4 regions of the Vagococcus hydrophili genome follow, and region 4 is predicted to be linked to each of the others. Evidence: predicted binding sites of a transcription regulator. Region 4 holds the regulator's gene; each other region holds the start of a gene.
What was found. The regulator NrdR, encoded in region 4, represses ribonucleotide reductase genes. The targets are predictions, from matches to a motif close to ACACNATATATNGTGT.

Region 1 (5,367 bases), 300 kb from region 4:
TTCAGGAAAATCTTTGTTTTCTACTTCTTTTCAATTTATAATAGAAACATGTTAGTAAAGGAGTTACTTCACATGAACTTAACCAAAAAAGCCTTGTCCCAAGCATTAAAAGAATCAATGAACCATCTTCCTTTTGAAAAAATTACCATCAACGATGTCACTCAAGAAGCAGGTGTTTCCAGAAATACATTTTATTATCATTTTTCAGATATCAACGAACTTTTAGCCTGGACATTTGATAATGAAATTGTAAAAGGATTAGAAAACTACGAAGACTTAAACACGTGGAACGACGGTTTACTCAGTGTCTTAAATTATACAGAAGAAAATCGCAAATTCTGTTTAAACACCTTCCATTCCTTCAACCGAGATCGTCTGGAATTCTTTTTATATGATATTACCTATCAAATGTTGATATCCATTATGAATCAATCTTATACAGAAAATATTTTGAGTCAAGATTTGAAAGAACAAATTGCTGACTTTTACGGACGTGCCATTGTGGCTCAAGTCATTCATTGGTTAACAACACGACTAGAAGAGCCTAAAGATCAAGTAATCGCTCGTATTGAGCGTGTCACACGAGGAATGATTGAATTAATCGTTCATAATCAACCATAAAAAATTGGACAAAATTAATTTTTTGTCCAATTTTTGTGCAAAAACTTACATTTGTTTATATTATTTTTTCCTAAAATTCGTATGATAGTTAGTGTAATTATTAATAAAGTTTTAGGAGGAGTTTATATGTTTTTCTTTGAAAGCATGCCATTTACGTCTGTTTTGATGTGGTTTGTCGTACTTGGTGGTTTAATGTTAATGAATGAGTTGGCTCGCGCTAACAAATGGATTGCGATTGTATTATTTACCGCATTACCTATCATTTTAACAATTTTCGTTTGGCCAACAACAGCTGGTGCAGGTAGTAGTACAGGGACTTGGTTCCACTGGGTGAAAGTTTATTCAGCTTTAGCTGGTTGTTTAGGATTCTTAGCTCTACGTTTTATCAAAGGGGCTCAAAACAACAAATTTATGATGGCTTTCCCAGCTCTTATTTTAGCTATCAACATTATGGAAGCTGTTATTCGTGACTTCCAAGTGTATTCACTACATGGTATGGTTGACGGTGTTTACATGAACGGTGGTATTTGGAACATCATGAATGGTGTTGCTGGTATCTTAAATATCTTAACTATCTCAGGTTGGATGGGAATCCAAATTAGTAAAAATAAACAAAAAGATATGGTTTGGGCGGATCAAATGTGGTTCTGGATTATCGCTTATGATCTATGGAACTTTGCTTATGTTTATAACTGTGTATCAGATCATTCATTCTACGCTGGTTTAGCATTATTATTATCATGTACAATTCCAGCATTCTTCATTAAAAAAGGCGCTTGGTTACAACATAGAGCTCAAACATTAGCTTTCTGGATGATGTTTACTATGACATTCCCAGCTTTCGTTGGTGAATCTCAATTCTCAGTACAAAGTTCTCACAGTAGCACAGCTCTTTTTGTAGCAAGTTTCCTTGCTTTAGCAGCAAACGTGGCTGTCTTTATCTACCATATTTACCGAATCAAGTCTCATAAGAAAAATGTCTTCAAAGAAGAAATTTACACTGGACTTAAAAAATTCGACGAAGTTAAAGATAATAACTAACAAAAATGTTAACCTCACTCAAAAGAAGGCATTCATTCCCTTTTGAGTGAGGTTTTTTTAGGTATTCTTTTATCTAGGTATTCCATATTGGCATACCAAAACGCTCTAGATTTCTTCAAAAGCTAATTTTTTAATGATTTCTTCATGTTTTGGATATTTATCTAATAGCTCTTTTTGAGTAAATAGTCTAAAATCTGTAAATTCAAAACCAGGCACAACCACGCAACTTACTAGGGAATAATCATCTGAAACAGTCGAACCAAAAATAGTCCCTTTAGGAACTAAATAATGTAGTCGCTCCCCTTCTTCTGTATTCTTACCAACTTTTACTGCCTCATATCTTCCATCAGGAAAAATACAATGAACAGTCAAGGGATTCCCATCGTGATAATACCAAATCTCATCCGCTGTTAATTGATGGAAATGGGAAGGACTTTCTTCTGTTAGTAAAAAATAAATACTCGTGTAGAGTTTGCGTTCATTTTGATTTACTTTAATCGTATCTTCTGAGGCTTCCGTTCGTAAATAAAAACCACCCTCTGGATGTGGCTCTAGATTTAACTCTGAAATATAAGCTTCTTTTGATTTCAATTGATATTCACTCCTTCTTCAAATTTCATTTAATTATACTTTAAATAGCAAATCATGACAACTTGCGATTTTTAACTTGAATTACTATATATTGTGTATTATTATTTATTTTATAGTTAAAAACAACTATATATAGTTAAGGAGTCTGAGGAGGAAATGACTGTGATAGTATTAGCAGGTACCATTGGCGCAGGTAAAACAAGTTTATCTGAAATGATCGCCAAAGAATTAGGAACAGAAGTATTTTTTGAAAGTGTTGAGAATAATGAGATTCTCCCACTATTTTATCAAGACCCAGAAAAGTATTCTTTTTTACTTCAAATCTACTTTTTAAATAAACGTTTCAAGAGCATTAAAGACGCTCTTGTTCATGATAATAATGTTTTGGATCGCTCGATTTATGAGGATTCACTTTTGTTTCATTTGAACGCGGATTTAGGTCGTGCTTCAAAACAAGAAGTAGAGGTGTATGACGAGTTACTGCAAAACATGATGGAAGAGTTACCTTACGCTGCTCATAAAAAACAACCTGATTTATTAGTCCATATTAAAGTTTCTTTTGAAACCATGTTAAAGCGAATTGAGAAAAGAAATCGTCCTTATGAACAATTAAGTTTTGACCCGAGTTTGTACGACTATTACAAAGAATTAAATACACGCTACGAGAAATGGTTTGAGGAATACGATGAAAGCCCAAAAATTCAAATTGACGGGGATCAATTTAATTTTGTAGAAGATGAAGAAGCAGCTGATAAAGTGATTGAAATGATATTAAACGAGCTGAAAACGATTAGATAACAAAAAAGGTATACCTACATTGGTATACCTTTTAACATCTTATTTATTCATGTATAGAACAACAAACCCAATAATAATCATCGCTATTCCCGAAGCAAACTGTCCGATTCCTGATGCTTGACCAGTTAACATCATTTGAATTAGATTATTTTTACCTTGGTTGTTTTTGAAGTCTGTCTTCATTCTGTAGAATCCCCACGCTGCTAATAATAATCCGAATCCCCATAGAAAAATACTTGGTAACATATTGATCACCTATCCCTTATCTCTTATTTGTAATAATTGTAACATTGGATAGAGATAAGTGGTATAGGTCTTGAGGCTGAGATTTTTTCAGAAATTATCTCTTTTTTCTTTTTGGTGGAAATCTATGGGTTCTTTTTTTAGTAATTATCTTATTTTCGCTAACCTCTTTAAACAAAGCATTTGATATAAATTGAAACAAGGGCTGTAATATATATTTTAAAATACCATAGTCAACTAAAATAGATCCTCCTAATGTTGTCAGAAAAGAAAACTGCTCTGGTGAAACAGATATTAAAGTACCTACAGAAACCGAAATAACACTTACTATCGTAAAAATGATGCCATAAAAACTTGTCTGGATACCCATTTTAACTTTATTATTCTTTGATAAAAGAACTATTCCTAAAAATAAAGATACAAATAACCACGTAAAAATAAAAAAAGCTACTAATAATATATTCGTAATTACTACGGTTACGTCTATTTCAGTTAACTTAACTAAGTCTTTATTAATCTTAATGTAAGGTTTAATTTTTTCAAAAATAAGAAATGGATTTTAAAAAATATATACTTGAAAGAATAAAAAGAACATTATAGACAGGATACCTATAATAAATCTTAATTTATCAAAAATATTTAATTCTTTAAACGAGTGTTTCATACCTTCACCTTTTCAAAATTTATACAAAAAAAATAGGCCTAATCAGCCTTTTAATTTCAATATTTAATTCAGACACATGGCGGCACCTACTTAGTGCTGCTTCCTTCCAGATCTGACACGCTTCGTAAGCCCACCATTGTCCTAGCCTTGCGGCAATATTTATTATACTTCATCTTAATTAAAAATACTAGCTTTTTTTGCTTCTTTTTGTTTTTTACGAATTTCTCTAAAAAAGTTAGTTAAAATACTGCCACACTCTTCTTCCAAAATGCCTGTTTCAACATAACAAGAATGATTAAATCGCATATCTTGCAGTAAATTCATTAAACTACCTGCTGTACCACCTTTAGGATCTTTCGCCCCGTAGAAGACTTGATCGATTCTTGAGAGTAAAATACCACCACAGCACATTGGACAAGGCTCTAGTGTGACAAATAGCTGAGCCTTTTCTAAACGCCAACTTTTCACGTTTCGATTGGCTTCTTGAATCGCAATGATTTCTGCGTGAGTTGTAGCGTCTTGTGAGAATTCACGGACATTATGACCACGCCCCACAATTTCACCATCTAAGACAACAACTGCACCAATTGGAACTTCTCCCATAATTTCAGCTTTTTTAGCTTCTAACAAAGCTTCTCTCATAAAATATTCTTTTTCTTCTTGTGTAAACTTCACTGAACGCATGAACATACTATTTCCTCAACTTTTCCTATTTTTATCATATTATCACAAAAAACTTTGTTTATGATACCTTTATGTTAAAATGATGTTACATTTAATGAAAGGAATGCTTTTAATGAAATTAAATGAATTACAAGCGATTTATCCAGAAGGGCTCATTAAAACCACTAAAGAACCCGATGACAGCACACTTATCTTACCTGTTGAAAATAAATGGTTTTACTTACCTAAAGAAACCTTAACTAAAAGTGAGCGAAAACTATTAAGAAATCTTTTTCCTGAAACTAACTATTTAAATAAACTGAAAGATCATCCTTGGTACCAGTATCTATTTCAAAATAAGCCTTTTCCAACAGCCGAACAACCTTATAGAATTATACAGCTTAAAATAAAAAAAGAGTCTCCAAACGCAATGGAATGGTTGACTCATTTTTCTGAACTGTTTAACCAAGTGGAAGATTTCTTTTTTATTGATAAAACAACGGCAATCCTAGTTGAAGAAAAATCACCTGTAGTCTATCAAAAAACGGATTTAGATGGCATGATTTTAACTCTTGAAAGTGAATTCTTAATTCAAGCTCATGCATTCCTAGGCTCTTTTAATGAGATTAATCAAAATTTTTCTCTTTATTTTGCAGAGGAACAAAAAATATTCCACGCTTACTATAAACATCAAAAAAATGTCTTTACCTTTCAAGATATCGCCATTGATTATTTAACGAAAGATA
Region 2 (5,367 bases), 810 kb from region 4:
AAGTAACTCTAGCTTATCTTCTGTCTCTAACAACAACTCTTCAAAGGTATAACCAGACCAAGACCAAATATCCTTCGTATTTCCAAACTGTTCTCTAAAACGATTGACTAGTGACAAACAAACTTGTGTATTTAAAAAAGGTTCTCCACCTAAAAGGGTCAATCCTTGAACATAATCTTGACTTAAATCAGCTAGTATCGTGTCTTCCAGCTCTTGTGTATAAGGTTTACCATAGTTAAAATTTTGAATGGCTTTATTAAAACAACCTTCGCAGGCAAATAAACAGCCGCTAACATAAACGCTACATCTCACACCTTCCCCGTCCACAAACATGAAGGGTTTATAATCTGCAATATAACCTTTACTCCATTTATCCGCTGTCCACTCTTTTGGTTTTGGATTTTTCATTTTGACATCTCCTAAAAATAAAGAGGCTGACTCAAATGTCAGTCTCCTTTTTTGTTATACGAATAATCTTTAATAGTTAGGGGTAAAAAGTCTGCTCCCACGGCAACTTCACGAAAATCGATCAATCAAAAAGAGCGATTGTTCGATTTTCCCTCCAGTTGCTCGGAGCAAAACGACTTTTGACCCACCCTGTAACTATTTATTTCATATGTTTCACACGTGATGAAATTTCTTTATGACGACCATGAACCATTGGACGAGCTTGTGGATTACCTAAGTAGCCACATGTTCTCTTCACAACGTCACAGGTTTTAGGGTCAGTATTGCCACATTGTGGACACTGGAAACCTCTCTCTGTTGGATTAAAATCTCCTTCAAAATCACATTCATAACAATGATCAATCGGAGTATTTGTTCCAAGATAGCCCACTTTATCATAAGCATAATCCCATACAGCTTCTAATGCTTTGCGATTTTGTTGAAGGACTGGGTACTCACAATAATGAATAAAGCCACCCGAGCAATATTCAGGATAATCTTTCTCAAAGTCTAATTTTTCAAAAGGTGTAGGATTTTTTCTAACATCGTAATGGAAACTATTTGTATAATAATCTTTATCTGTAATATCTTCAATTTCACCAAATTTTTCACGATCTAAACGGCAAAAACGATCAGTTAAGCTTTCACTTGGCGTTGAATACACGCTAAAGTGATAGCCAAATTCGTCTCCCCAGTTATCAGAATGCTCTTTTAGTGACCGTAAGATATCTATCGTAAATTCTTTAGCTTCAGGGTTCGTTTCCCATGCGCCACCATAAAAACTTGCGGCAACTTCATACAAACCGATATAGCCCATAGAAACTGTGGAACGTTTATTTTTGAATAATTCGTCCACTGAGTCGGTTTTTTGAAGTTTTTTACCAAAAGCACCATGCATATAAAGAATCGGTGCATTCGCTGGTGTGGCTTCTTTACAACGATTAATTCTAAAGACTAACGCATCTTTAATCGTACTTAATCTTTCTTCTAAAAGTACCCAAAATTTTTCTTTATTGCCAGCTGCTTCTAAAGCAATTCTTGGTAAATTAAGGGTCACGACACCCAAGTTCATACGACCTGCGTTAACCTCTGTTCCGTCCTCATCTTTCCAACCTTGTAAGAAAGAACGACATCCCATTGGTACTTTGAAACTCCCTGTTAATTCAACGATTTTGTCATAGTTCAAAATGTCAGGATACATTCTCTTTGTGGCACACTCTAAAGCTAATTCTTTAATATCATAATTAGGATCAGATGGAATGCGGTTAACTCCGTCTCTGACTGTAAAAATCAGTTTAGGGAAAATAGCCGTGCGGTGTTCTTCTCCCAGACCTTTAATTCGATTTTGGAAAATAGCACGTTGGATTTCACGTTCAAACCAATTTGTTCCTAAACCAAATCCTAATGATGTAAAAGGTGTTTGACCATTTGATGTGAACAATGTATTGATTTCATATTCTAAGCTTTGCATAGCATCATAAATATCTTTTTGTGTTTTTGATTTGGCATATTCATCATGACGCTTCTCGTCTTCAATCCAATTTTTAGCGTCTTCCAAATGCTTGTTATAATTTTTTTCAGCAAATGGGGCTAAAAACTCATCAATGCGGTCTGCTGAACAACCACCATATTGACTAGATGCTACGTTGGCGATGATTTGCGAAATTTGAGCGGTAGCAGTTTGAATTGATTTTGGTGCCTCTACTTCAGCATTTCCAATCTTAAAACCATTATTCAGCATGCCTTTAAAATCAATCAAACAACAGTTAGTCATAGGTGAATATGGGTGGTAATCTAAATCATGGTAGTGAATATCCCCTTTTTGATGGGCATTGGCTACATGAGGTGGTAATAATTTTAAACCAATTGATTTACCAACAATCCCAGCAGTTAAATCACGTTGTGTATTAAAAACATCACTATCTTTATTCGCATTTTCGTTAACCAGTTGACTGTCTTTGTTTAATAGTTTTCCGATGGTAAAGTTAATATCTGTGGCACGACTTCTTTCAAAATCACGACTTGTTCGGTAGTTTATATATTCTTTTGCTAAATCATATTCACAATTATCTAATAAAATATGTTCTACAATATTTTGGATTTCATAAATTTTAACATTATTATTAAAACGTTGATCAATTTCTTCGATAACTAAATCAACTAATTCTTTAATACGCGCCTCAGAATGAGCTTCAACGGATCCATTGATTTTTTCTTCTGCCTTTAACAACGCATTTGTGATTTTAGTTTCATTAAATAATACGCAACGTCCATCTCTTTTTATCACTTGAATATTGTTCAATACAGAACTATCAGACAGTGATTTCTCATTGATTTCAATCATTGATACCTATCCCCTTTATTTCAATCTCTAGTATATAATAGCTCAGTTTTTTTAACTTTTCAACTAGATATAGTGTTAAATATTTTTAATAAAACTATTGACAACTATATATAGTGATACCTAAACGCTTTCTTTTATTATTTTCATTTAATATTTTTTGTTAAATATCAGGTTAATTGAAAAATACTTTTTTCACTTTATTTTTTTATAATGATTATTAATTCTATTGAAAATAATACTACATGAATTAAATGAACTTTTTTCACTTATAACCAAATAAAAAAAGCTGACACTAAGGTCAACTTTTCATTTGGTTATAAGTGGCTTAGAATGCTGGAACTAGGGTAGCACTATGTTCTTTTTCTAAGAAATTCTTAACAGCATCACTGGTCATTACTTTTTTAAGTTCTTTAATACTTTCTGAATCTTTGTTATCTTCTCTTGCAACTAGTGAAATCGCAAATCTTTCATCTACTGTTTTTTCTAAAAATAAAGCATCTGCTGGTTTTAAACCAACTTTTGCAATGTATGTTGGGTAGTTATAAACTAAGGCAACGTCTTTCTCATTATAAGCTTCTGCTAGATTTAATAAATCAATAGATACAAATTCTAAATTTTTATCATTCTTTTCAACATCTTTCAATGTTCCTTCAAAGCCAACGCCCTCTTTAAGTGTGATTAAACCTTGTTCTGCTAAAATGGCTAATGCACGACCTTCGTTAGAGACATCATTTGGAATGGCTACTTTGGCACCATTTGGAATGTCTTCAATCTTTTTATAATCTTTCGAATAGAAACCAACTTTAGCATTGTAGATTTTTTGGATGGCTACTAAATCCGCTTTTTTCTCTTGATTGAATTTTTTCATGTATGGTTCATGTTGGGCAAAGTTTGCATCCACTTCTTTATTTTTTAGTAATTCATTGTATTGAATATTATCATTTACTTGAACAAGTTCAACTTTCCAACCATCTTTTTCTGCTTCCTTAGCAGCAACTTCCACCACATCTGTCATTGGCGTTGTTTGTGAGGCAACTTTAATAACTTTTTCTGTTGCCTCTTTTTTAGCTGATTCTTTTGTACTTTTCTCTGCTTTATTTCCACAAGCTGCCATTCCTAAAACTAAACCTGCTAAACTTAATGATACGATTAATTTTTTCATTTGATTAACTTCCTTTTATCTAATTTTTTACTAACATAGGTTCCTACTATTTGAATACTACCCACAATTAAAATCATCAAAACAATGGTTGTGTACATCACTTCATATTCGTAGCGTTGATAACCGAAACGAATGGCAAAATCACCAATTCCTCCGCCACCAACAACGCCCATGACGGTTGAATAAGACATTAAACTAATAGTCATGGACGTAAAACTAAGAACTAAGCCACTTCTAGCTTCTTTCAGTAAGAAGTAGTACACAAATTTAACATTGTTCACACCTAAAGAACTGGCTAATTCTTCCACTTCTTTAGGAATATCTAATAAGACTTGTTCCACTAGACGAGCAAAAATAGCAATCGCCACAAAACTCAGTGGAAATGACGCCGCGATTGGACCAAAAGCTGTTCCAAAAACAAGCCTAGTCAAGGGGATAATGGCGACGACTAATAAGAGAAATGGGAAGGATCTCATCACATTGACATAAAGATTAAACAGTAACATGATTAATTTGTTTGGGCTACGGCCTTCTGGACGGAATAAGAACAAGCACAGCCCCATCATCATTCCTCCTACTAACCCCACAAATAAAGAAATTCCAAGCATCATTCCTGTTTCTTTTAATGCTTTGATCATTTCTGGAAAATAATAGATGACTTGATTCATGGGCGTAATACCCGTCTTGCTTTGTCTAGATAGCTTTCATCATCCGTTAAAAAAGATTCTTTTTGAATTTCAAAATTATCTACTAAACATCCTTTCTCCATGATAAAGACTTTATGACAACAGTGTTTAATCACATTCAAATCATGACTCACAAAAATAATCGTTGGTTTGAATTCACGATGAACTCTCTCTAGCAGAAGAACCATTTCCCTTGTTGTCTGTTCATCTAACGCACTGGTTGCTTCATCAAGGAGTAAAACTTCAGGATCTGTTATTAATGCTCTAGCAAGAGCCACACGTTGTTTTTGTCCCCCACTTAATTGAGCAGGATACATGTTCTTTTTATCTGATAAACCAACAAAGTCTAACAACTTTTCAGCTTTCTTTAACTCTTTTTTTCCTTGTAATTTAAGAGGAAGATGAACATTATCAATCACTTTCAAATTACTTAGTAAATTAAAATTCTGAAAGAGCAAACTCATTTTTTTCTGCTGCTCACATATTTCCCTCTTATTCCACGTAGTTGCTAGATGATTATTTAAAACAATAACACCTGACGTTGGTTCTTCCATTAACTGAATCAATCTAAGTAAGGTTGATTTTCCTGAACCACTTTCCCCAACAATTCCCACAATATCATTTTCTTCAACCTTCAGATTGATTCCTTTTAAGACTTCAATCTCTTGATATTTTTTAGAAACATTTACTAACTCAATCATTGGAATATTCCCCAAGTAGTAAGCTTA
Region 3 (5,367 bases), 780 kb from region 4:
ATCAGAAGCATCCGTAATAAAAGTTAAGGCACGAGTCATGGCACGAACTGATTTACCAAAATCAGGGCTATCCATTAAGTTAACAATATTAGTTGAACCTAAGTTACATGAAATATCTGTTCCAAGCTCATCGTATCCTTGTTGATCGTTAATCATTGAGGGTTCTTGGACTTGTAGTATTTCAGAACACAAGTTACTCATGATGATTTTTCCGTAAACCGGATTAGCACGGTTGGCTGTATCAATGTTAATGATATAAGGATAACCAGATTCTTGTTGTAGCTTACTGATTTCATTTTCTAAGTAACGAGCGCTAATTTTTTGTTTACGAATCTTAGGATTTGCTACTAAGTTATCGTATTCTTTTGTGATATCTAAATAAGAGAAAGGCACACCGTATTCACGTTCCACACTATATGGACTGAATAAATACATGTCTTCATTGTTACGAGCTAATTCATAGAATTTATCAGGAACGACTAAACCTAAAGAAAGAGTCTTCACACGAATTTTTTCATCGGCATTTTCTTTTTTAGTTGAAAGGAACATTTCGATATCTGGATGGAAGACGTTTAAGTAAACCACACCAGCACCTTGACGTTGACCTAATTGATTACTATAGCTAAAGCTATCTTCAAATAATTTCATAACTGGAACCACACCACTAGCAGCGCCTTCGTAACCTTTAATTGGAGAGCCAGCTTCACGTAAATTAGAAAGTGTAATTCCAACCCCACCACCAATACGTGATAGTTGTAGAGCACTGTTAATTGAGCGTCCAATACTATTCATGTCATCAGTCACTTGAACTAGGAAACAAGAAACAAGTTCCCCACGACGCTTACGTCCTGCATTTAAAAATGAAGGAGTTGCTGGTTGATAACGTTGATAAATCATTTCCTCAGCTAAGCTAAGAGCTAATTCTTCATTACCATCAGCAAAATATAAGGCATTAAATGCTACGCGGTCTTCATAGCGCTCTAAATAAGCAGTCCCGTCGTTTGTTTTTAAGGCATATTGAGAGTAAAACTTATAAGCAGCCATGAATGACTTAAAGGTAAAGTTTTGCTCATCTAAGTAAGTGTATAAAGACTCGATAAACTCAATCGAATATTTACCGATAAATTCAGATTCTAAATAATCCTCTTCAATAAGAAAGTTTAATTTGTCTTCAACAGAAGCAAATTGTTTCGTGTGAGGTTCCACATTTTCGTTAAAGAAAGCAGTTAAAGCTTCTTTATCTTTGTATAAAGGAATTTGATCATCTACAGGACGATTAATTTGATTATTTAATTTAAAATAAGTTACATCTTCAAGATTTTTTAGACTCAAGGTTATCCACTACTTTCTTAAAATTTTTAACATCTTCTAGTGTACCATTAAATTCAAAACTGAAAAGCAAAGGGACTTGATAATCTCTTGCAATATCTTTAGCAGTGAAAATAAAAAGGTCAGCAAAGTTACGATTTCCTCCACCGACAACGCCTAGCATATTTTTTTGATTTGTTTTGTACTCAATAAAATCGTTCACTACTTCTGTGACTTCAGCGTCGTAAGTAGGAACGATCAGGATATACTCTTCATTGATTTCATGAAAAGGATTGTTAGGGTTAATTTCATGTGCGTGGTTTGCGGGGAGTTCGAGTTTGTTGATGAATCGTCTTGTTTGCCCGGTTAAAGAAAAAAAGACTAGTTTCATACTAAACAGCCAACGTTCTTAATTGATCAGGACGGAAGCCAACGATAGTAACTCTTTCATCTGCAGTTGTAATCACAGGAACGCTTCTGAAACCTTGCTCTTTTAATGAATCAATATATTGTGGTTCTGTATCAATATTGATTTCTTCAAAGTTAAGGTTTTTATCAGCTAAAAATTTCTTAGTCATCTTGCATTGTGGACAGTTATCTTTTGTATATAAAGTTATTGTATTCATTTAAATCACTCCATTTGGTCTTTAATTTCTATAAATATTAGTATAGCTTTTTATAAAAAAAAGTCAATGGAAAAACACAAGATATAGTGCTTGATTTAAATGTAAGCACAATCTTTAGTGATTAATTGTTTCACAAAAGGATATTATCAAGCTTTCATTTCTTTTTCAATGAAAAATTTTTTATAAAAAATCATAGTAATTTGTTTTTGAACAAAAGAAAGTGTACCAAGATTAATGTGTATAAATTCACATTAAATGATTGACATGTTATCAGTAGGGAATTACAATAAATAATAATGAGAATCGTTATCAAGTGTAGGTGCGTGTGAATAAAGAAGGAGCGCTATGAATGAAAAATTTAATGTCTTGTGAGACGAATAAAATTTATCGTTTTGAAGAATTTAAAGGTGAAAAAGAATATGAGCGTCATTTGATTAATTTAGGGTTAATTAAGGGATCTGATCTATATGTAGTGTCTAAAGAAAAAGGGCAGCCCGTGATTGTTGTTTTTAAAGAAGCAAGAATTGGTTTAGATGAAATCATAGCTAAAGACATTTATATAGTAGAAAAAGAAGATCATGGCTTAAAAAGTTTACAGTCTTTGGATCAAATGGCAGTTAATGCTTCAGGAAAAGTGTCAAAGATTTTAGGAACGGGTGTTTTGAAACGTCATTTAATGGATATGGGATTAACCAAAGGGACCGAAATTAAGATTACTAAATTAGCACCTTTAGGAGATCCTATTGAAATAAAGGTTAGAAACTATGAATTAACACTCCGTAAAAAAGAAGCTGAGATGATTTTAATAGAAAGTGAGCTTGACTAATGATGACTAAACGACAGATTGCTTTAGTTGGAAATCCGAATAGTGGTAAGACTAGTTTGTTTAACGAATTAACAGGAACCAATCAATCAGTTGGTAATTGGCCTGGTGTAACAGTTGAAAGAAAAAGCGGCAATTTAAAAGAAAATCATCAGATTGAACTGCAAGATTTACCTGGTATTTATTCTTTGTCTCCTTATTCGCCAGAAGAAGGCGTGGCTAGGGATTATTTACTGGAAGAACATCCTCACCGTTTACTAAACATTGTGGATGGAACGAATTTAGAAAGAAACCTCTATCTGAGTACTCAACTTTTAGAACTGGGGATTCCGATGGCGATTGCAATTAATATGATGGATGTGGTGGTTAAAGAAGGAACAATTATTAATTGCGAGAAGTTAGCATATGGTTTAGGCGTCCCCGTTCTTCCTATTAGTGTGGTGAAAAAAAGCGGGTTAGATAAAATCAAAGAACAGCTACAACTAGAAAACAATCTAGGTGAGAAAGAAATAGCCTATCCGATTTATGATGACCGATTAGAAGTCGCTTTAAATGAAATTGAAGGCTTGATTAAAGCTTATGTCCCTAAACATCAATTGCGCTGGTTTACGATTAAACTTTTTGAGCGGGATGTGAAAGTAGTAGAGAAGATGACACTTTCAAAAGATATTCAAGCCGAAATCGAAGAAATCATTCAAATCACGGAAAAAATTATGGATGAAGACGGTGAAAGTATCATCATTAATGAACGGTATGATTTTATTAGCCAGTTAGTTGCTTTAAGTATTGTGAAGGAAAAGGACTTCAAACTAACGGTGAGTGATAAAATCGACCGAGTGGTGACTAATAAATGGTTGGCACTCCCAATTTTTGCAGTCATTATGTGGGCTGTTTACTATTTATCGATTCAAACAGTTGGAACCATGGGGACCGATTGGATCAACGATGTCTTATTTGGCGAATGGATTCCAAGTCAAGTAACGCATTATTTAGAAGTTTGGCAAATTGCCCCTTGGTTACAGTCGCTTATTTTAGATGGGATTATTGCGGGAGTCGGGGCAGTCTTAGGTTTCTTACCTCAATTAATGGTTCTGTTCTTGTGTCTGTCTTTATTAGAAGACTGTGGTTATATGGCACGAATTGCGTTTGTCATGGACCGTTTATTTAGAAAGTTTGGTCTTTCTGGAAAATCATTTATACCTATGTTAATCGCCACAGGTTGTGGGGTTCCAGGTGTCATGGCAAGTCGAACGATTGAAAATGAAAAAGATCGCCGCATGACGATTATGACAACGACGTTTATGCCTTGTTCAGCTAAGTTGCCAATTATCGGTTTAATCGCTGGTGCATTTTTCCCGACAAGTAGTTGGGTAGCGCCATCTGCTTACTTTATAGGCATTGGCACCATTGTTTTATCAGGAATCTTACTTAAGAAAACTAGCTTGTTTAGTGGCAAAGCAGCCCCCTTTATTATGGAGATGCCAGCGTATCATATGCCTCGGTTTCAAAATAGCTTTAGACAAATGATCGATCGTTCATCATCTTTTGTTAAAAAAGCAGGGACGATTATTTTTGCTAGTTCTGTGATTATTTGGTTTTTAAACACCTTTAATTTTAGTTTTCAAATGGTGGAGACAGAAGATAGTATTTTAGCATCAATGGGACGCACAGTGGCAATTATTTTTGCTCCTCTTGGCTGGGGAAATTGGCAAACCACCGTGGCAACCATCACTGGTTTGATTGCCAAAGAAAATGTAGTGGGAACGTTCGGAATTTTATATGGTCATCAAGAGTTGGCTTCTGAAGTGGGAAGAGAATATTGGCCCCTTTTTAGAGAAAGTTTAACACCGATTGCAGGTTTTTCATTCTTAGTCTTTAACTTGCTCTGTGCCCCTTGTTTTGCGGCTATAGGAGCAATTAGACGAGAGATGAATGATTGGAAGTGGACAACGCTAGCGATTGGCTATCAGTGTTTTGTAGCTTATATTGTGAGTTTTATTATCTATCAATTAGGCAGTTTTATGTTTGAAGGAAAGGCATTTGGTTTAGGGCAAAGTATTGCTTTAGGACTCGTGCTAGTTATTGTCTTTTTCTTAATCAAAAAACCAGTCAAAAAACAAGAAATCGTCGCCAAAGGAATTGAAATTTTATAGGAGGTCATTATGGGAACGTATCTATTAGCAGGTATCATTTTTTTAGGTGTCGGGATGGTTATTTATAAATATGGCATTAAGAAAGAAAAGTCATGTGACTGTTCTTCCGTTGATTGTCCAGTGAAAAAGAAATAGAGTGACAAAATTGTTCGTCTAGCCTAAGTTAGAAGGCAGGCTAGGTGAAGAGTAAAATAAAAAGATAAAATGTCAGACGTTGGGAAGAAAAAAAGAGGACATTTCACAAAAATATTTTTGAGAATTAGAATAGAACAGAGCGTTTCACACCGGATGAGAGAATTCATTTAGTGTGGAACGCTTTTAATTTTAAAAAAGAGGGAAACTGAACAGAGATTAAAATTGTCGTTTTAAAGGACGAAACTTTGGAAAAAGAAGCCTTTATTCTGTCATATACTTTATCCATAAAGAAAAGCCGAAAACATATAGACACTTCAAGCAT
Region 4 (5,367 bases):
AGTTGAAGAAACGATGGCTAACGCAGTGGCATTGAACGTTCCTCTTAAAGCAGATAGTAGTGTCGGTAACACATGGTATGAAGCTAAATAAAATAAATAGATAATCGCCTGTTGGATTGACTTAGGTAAAAATCAAGTCAATCCGCTCGTGTTTATTTCACATAAGGAGTTTTTTTATGCCAGAATTACCAGAAGTAGAAACGGTCCGTAAGGGATTGGAAAATTTAGTTAAGAATAAAACAATTGAAAGTGTGGAAGTTTACTGGCCAAGAATTATTGAGGCGCCTTTTGTAGATGAGTTCAAAATTAACTTAATCGGAGAAACCATTGAAGAAGTGGAACGTCGCGGTAAGTATCTTATTTTTAAACTCACTCACTTTGATATGATTAGCCACTTAAGAATGGAAGGGAAATTTGAATTCCATTCGAGTAGTGATCCTTTGCTAAAGCATAGTCATGTGATTTTTAAATTCACTGATGAAACAGAATTAAGGTATTTGGATGTCCGTAAGTTTGGTCGTTTTGTACTTGTGGCAAAAGATACAGCTCAAGACTACAAAGGTTTAAAAAAACTAGGTCCAGAACCGATTGCGTCAGATTTTGATTTAGAAGAATTTACTAAAGAATTAAAAAAACGTAAAAAAAGTATTAAGCCTTTACTATTAGATCAGATTCTTGTCACAGGATTAGGTAATATCTATGTGGATGAGGCACTCTTTAGAGCGGAAATACATCCAGAACAAGAAGCCAATACGCTGAAAAAATCTGAAATTACTAGATTACATCAAGAAATAATTGCTGTCCTGGGAGAAGCCGTTGAAGCGGGAGGTACTACCATTCGTTCTTATAAAAACGCCTTAGGAGATGCAGGTTCATTTCAAGTGTCACTTCTTGTCTATGGTCAAAATGGAGAAAGTTGCCCGAGATGTGGCACAGAAATTTTAAAGAAAAAAGTGGCCCAAAGAGGAACTCATTATTGCCCAATATGCCAAGTGTATCATCATAGAAAGGGAAATTAATATGACATTTGTATTAGGTTTAACAGGAGGAATCGCTTCAGGAAAAAGTACTGTAAGCGAATATTTTTTAGAAAAAAAAATCCCGGTAATTGATGCAGATAAAATCGCTAAGGAAGTCGTTGAGCCGAGAACACCAGGACTTTCAAAAGTGATTTCTCATTTTGGAACAAGTATCTTACAAAATAATGGAGAACTTGATCGAAAAAAATTAGGAACGATTATTTTTAATAACGAAGCTGAAAGAATGGCCTTGAATGAGATTGTTCATGGAGAAATCGAACAACGTATTGATCAATTAGTGGACGAACTAAAAAGAGAAAGCCTTTCGTTAATTGTTATGGATATTCCTTTATTATATGAAGTTGATTATCAAGAAAAATGTGATGAAGTGATGACAGTTTTTGTTTCGCATCAGACACAAATGACACGCTTAATGAAGAGAGACAACTTATCAGAAGAAGAAGCAACAGAGAGAATTAAGAGTCAAATGCCTTTAATTGATAAAGCACTATTATCTGATGTTATTATTGATAATGAAGCATCAATTGAAAATACTCGACTGCAAGTAGACAGATGGTTATCAATATTTGAACAAACAAGGTAAAAGGAGCGATAAGCTTCTTTTTTTGTTTACTATTTAAAGGTAATCAGACTATACCTTTCTAGTTATCTCATGTTATAATAGCACTATTAATGAAAGTGATTTTCAGTAAATACTGATAAAATAGATGAGGTGAAGCAGATGCAATGTCCAAAATGTCATTATAACGGATCCAGAGTAGTGGATAGTCGACCTGCTGATGATGGAAGAGCAATTAGACGTAGAAGAGAATGTGAAGATTGTGGGTTTAGATTTACAACCTTTGAAAGAGTAGAAGTAGCGCCGATTTTAGTCGTTAAAAAGAATGGGGCTCGTGAAGAATTTAACCGTGAAAAAGTATTAAGAGGGTTAGTTCGATCTGCAGAAAAACGACCTGTTTCAATGGATGCTATGGAGCAAATTGTGATTAACGTTGAAAATCGTGTTCGTAGTTTAGGTGAAAATGAAGTCTCAACAACCAAAATTGGTGAGTTCGTAATGGAGGATTTAGTGAATTTAGATGAGATTGCTTATATTAGATTCGCTAGTGTCTATCGCCAGTTTAAAGATATGAGCGTTTTCCTTGAGGAACTTCAAGAAGTGATTGACAAGGAAAACAAATAAAAGAGAGTGAGCGATACCCGTGAATGAAGCATGGTCAAAATTAAAACCTAAAGATAAATTTTCAGTAAAAAAAGCGCAGCATGTTTCTGAAATGGATTACGTTGTTTTAAGTATGTTGTATCAACCGATTATCGGCGTAGGAGCCTTGGCATTGATTAATGCGTTGTTAGTCGAAGAAAAAATCGAGACAGCTGAAAGAATGCAGCAACACAGTGTCTTACTCAATCAGTTAGACGTGGGCATTCCAGATTTCTATATGGCTCGTGAGAAATTAGAAAGTGTTGGGTTACTAAAATCTTTTGTTAAAAAGTTAGATAATGAAAATCATTTTATTTACATTATTCAACCAACCCTAGAACCTAGCGTGTTTTTACATGATGATATACTGTCTCTACTCTTAATTGAAAAAGTAGGGTTTCAAAAAGTCGAAGAATTGAGTCGTTTTTTTGATTATTCAATACCAGATATGACCGATTATGTAGAAGTAACTAGATCATTCACTGATGTGTTTCAGTCTATATCTTCCAGGTTAGGTGGTAAAGAAGAAGAGTTAAGAAAAGTGAAAGCTATAGTCACACCTAGAAATAAAGCACCTGAATTAACAATAACTAGTAACCAGTTTGATTGGTTATTCTTTAATAGTTTAATTGAAAGTCTGCATATCGATCAAAATCAAATTGAAGTTGAATTAAAGAGAACCATTAATTTATTTAGTCAGTTATATGGGATTAATGAATTAGAAATGTTTGATTACATTAAGCAGTCAGTGGACTACGTTAATAATCGGGTGATTGAAAAAGACTTTAAACAATCCGTTTATAAAGGCTATCACAGTCGAAAAAAACAAGAAATTGTTGAAAATAAAGAAGAAAACAACATAAACAGGGGTTTGTCTGATACTGAAAAGGACCAATTGAGACAAAATACGTTACGTTTAACTGGTTTTTCGGATGAAGAAATTGCGGTCATTCAATCATGTGAAACAATACCGCCTTTAGTCTTCTTAAAAGCAATCAAAAAACAAAAAGGTGGCTTTGTTAGTTTTAGTGAAAGTCAAACCATTGAAAATTTAAAAACGCAATCAGGACTTCCTGATAGTGTCATTAATGTCATCATACACTATACTTTAGTCGTTCAAGGAAAGCCATCGATTATCCAAAGTCTAGTGATGTCGATTGCTAATGACTGGGCTCAAAAGAAAATATTTTCACCAGAGGACGCCTTGAAACAAGTACAAGATCTTCAAAAAGAACGAGCAAAACCTAAAGCGAAAAGAAATAACTATGGTAACCAGAGTCAGCGAAAAGAAACGCTACCTGATTGGGCTAAAGAAGATGTTGTGCGAAAAGAAACACCACTTTCGGATGAAGAAACTGCCTTTTTCCAAGAGCAATTAAAACAATTAACGAATAAGCCAAAAGAAGGTGACAACTAATGGAAAATATTGGAAAAGGAATCGATAAAACCTTAAAAGCGAAAAACTTAACAGGAAAACTGGATCGTTTAATGGAAGAAGTGATGAATGATCCAGATGTGCAGCAATTTATACTAGATCACCGTGAGCAGTTAACGGATGATGATATTGTAAAAAGTTACGCAAAGTTATATGAATTTGTTCAAGAGAAGAAAAAATTTGAATTAAAAGATGCAACGATGATTGCCCCAGGGTATGAGCCACGCTTATTTATGAATTTTCACTTTATTGATGTGACTTACGTTCCCACAGAAAGTTTGATTAAGCAAAAAGCGCAAGCAGTCATTAAAAATCGAGTGAAGGCGATGGATATGCCTAAAGATATTCGCGAAGCAAGACTGGATCGTTTTGAGTTAACGTCTGAACGTAAAGAAGCTTTTCAAGAAGCTTTTAAGTTTATTAATGAATTTGAAGATTCACCTAAATCATTCCATCAAGGATTGTACTTCCAAGGAACATTTGGTGTGGGTAAAACCTACCTATTAGGTGCGATTGCCAATACGTTGGCTGAGAAAGGTTTCCAAACTACCTTAGTTCACTTTCCAACGTTTGCCGTTGAGATGAAACAATCGATTCAAAAGGATACAGTTGGTGATAAGTTAGATGCGGTTAAAAAAGCCCAAATTTTGATGATTGATGATATTGGAGCAGATTCAATGAGTAGTTGGGTCAGAGATGATATATTAGGGGTTATATTGCAATATAGAATGCAGGAGCAACTTCCAACTTTCTTTTCATCTAATTTCAATATGAAGCAACTAGAAGAAGAGCATTTACGGGTCACACAGCGCGGAGAGGAAGAGCCGTTAAAAGCAAAACGAATTATGGAACGTGTGAGATATCTAACAAAAGAAATCAATATGATAGGTAAAAACCGTAGAATGTATGAGTAATAAAAGATACAAAAAAACGAGTTGAAACTGATTGACAAAGGGATTGCGGACTAGTATAATTATTTTTGTTGCTTAAGGGGTGATTGAATGAAGTGGGCATTGGCTGAATTAAACAAATTTAAAAATAGTCAAGTAGATTTTAAAGAAGCATTAGATTTAAAAGCATCTTTACAAAAAAGAGAACCGTTTATCTTGGATTTAGCTCCTATCTTAGTAGAAGGATTTATTCAGGTAGATAAAGTAGGTTATACTGCTCATTTTTCTGTAGAGACTGTTATTACTTTACCTTCATCTCGTTCATTAGAGCCTGTAGAAGTTCCATTATCGTTAATAATTGACGAGGAATATATGACAGATGCTCAGATTAAAGCGTTAGAAGATATCAGTGATGATGAGAAAGAATTAATCATACCTTTAGAAAAAGATTTGATTGATTTAACTGAGGCAGTGGAAGATTATATCCTGCTGAACTTACCATTACAGGTGTTAACTGCTGAAGAAGAACAAAGCACATCAGGGCTTCCAAAAGGTGATTTTTGGCAAGTTTTGTCTGAAGAAGAGGTCGCATTTGCGGAAAAATTGGATTCAGAAACTAAGATTGATCCTCGTCTTGCGAAGTTATCGGAGTTACTTGTAACAGAAGATGATGAGTAAGATTGGAATATATGTGTTTTTATAACACGTTTTTATTGTTTAGGGAGGTGTATCAACTATGGCAGTACCAGCTAGAAAAACGTCGAAAGCTAAAAAAGCAAGACGTCGTACTCATTACAAATT

Region 1: G7082_RS10455 (deoxynucleoside kinase) is a predicted target of NrdR. The motif match lies at 2,335-2,350, and genes of this name have one in related genera.
Region 2: nrdD (anaerobic ribonucleoside-triphosphate reductase) is a predicted target of NrdR. The motif match lies at 2,852-2,867, and genes of this name have one in related genera.
Region 3: nrdH (glutaredoxin-like protein NrdH) is a predicted target of NrdR. The motif match lies at 2,009-2,024, and genes of this name have one in related genera.

The regions. Positions count from the first base shown of each region.
Region 1 covers NZ_CP049887.1:2,123,964-2,129,330, reverse strand. Annotated here, with positions in the region: gene G7082_RS10470 (TetR/AcrR family transcriptional regulator C-terminal domain-containing protein) at 73-621, shown strand; gene G7082_RS10465 (DUF5692 family protein) at 748-1,662, shown strand; gene G7082_RS10460 (cupin domain-containing protein) at 1,768-2,253, opposite strand; gene G7082_RS10455 (deoxynucleoside kinase) at 2,410-3,051, shown strand; gene G7082_RS10450 (hypothetical protein) at 3,091-3,297, opposite strand; RNA gene ffs (signal recognition particle sRNA small type) at 4,020-4,106, opposite strand; gene tadA (tRNA adenosine(34) deaminase TadA) at 4,133-4,642, opposite strand; gene G7082_RS15145 (helix-turn-helix domain-containing protein) at 4,755-5,367, shown strand, end outside.
Region 2 covers NZ_CP049887.1:1,609,094-1,614,460, reverse strand. Annotated here, with positions in the region: gene nrdG (anaerobic ribonucleoside-triphosphate reductase activating protein) at 1-408, opposite strand, end outside; gene nrdD (anaerobic ribonucleoside-triphosphate reductase) at 608-2,791, opposite strand; gene G7082_RS08105 (MetQ/NlpA family ABC transporter substrate-binding protein) at 3,117-3,953, opposite strand; gene G7082_RS08100 (methionine ABC transporter permease) at 3,950-4,630, opposite strand; gene G7082_RS08095 (ATP-binding cassette domain-containing protein) at 4,618-5,340, opposite strand; gene G7082_RS08090 (lipoate--protein ligase) at 5,333-5,367, opposite strand, start outside.
Region 3 covers NZ_CP049887.1:1,641,478-1,646,844, forward strand. Annotated here, with positions in the region: gene nrdE (class 1b ribonucleoside-diphosphate reductase subunit alpha) at 1-1,332, opposite strand, end outside; gene nrdI (class Ib ribonucleoside-diphosphate reductase assembly flavoprotein NrdI) at 1,313-1,699, opposite strand; gene nrdH (glutaredoxin-like protein NrdH) at 1,701-1,934, opposite strand; gene G7082_RS08260 (FeoA family protein) at 2,284-2,760, shown strand; gene feoB (ferrous iron transport protein B) at 2,763-4,910, shown strand; gene G7082_RS08270 (FeoB-associated Cys-rich membrane protein) at 4,920-5,045, shown strand.
Region 4 covers NZ_CP049887.1:2,423,872-2,429,238, forward strand. Annotated here, with positions in the region: gene polA (DNA polymerase I) at 1-91, shown strand, start outside; gene mutM (DNA-formamidopyrimidine glycosylase) at 177-1,019, shown strand; gene coaE (dephospho-CoA kinase) at 1,021-1,623, shown strand; gene nrdR (transcriptional regulator NrdR) at 1,762-2,223, shown strand; gene G7082_RS11910 (replication initiation and membrane attachment family protein) at 2,243-3,658, shown strand; gene dnaI (primosomal protein DnaI) at 3,658-4,590, shown strand; gene G7082_RS11920 (YceD family protein) at 4,678-5,244, shown strand; gene rpmF (50S ribosomal protein L32) at 5,303-5,367, shown strand, end outside.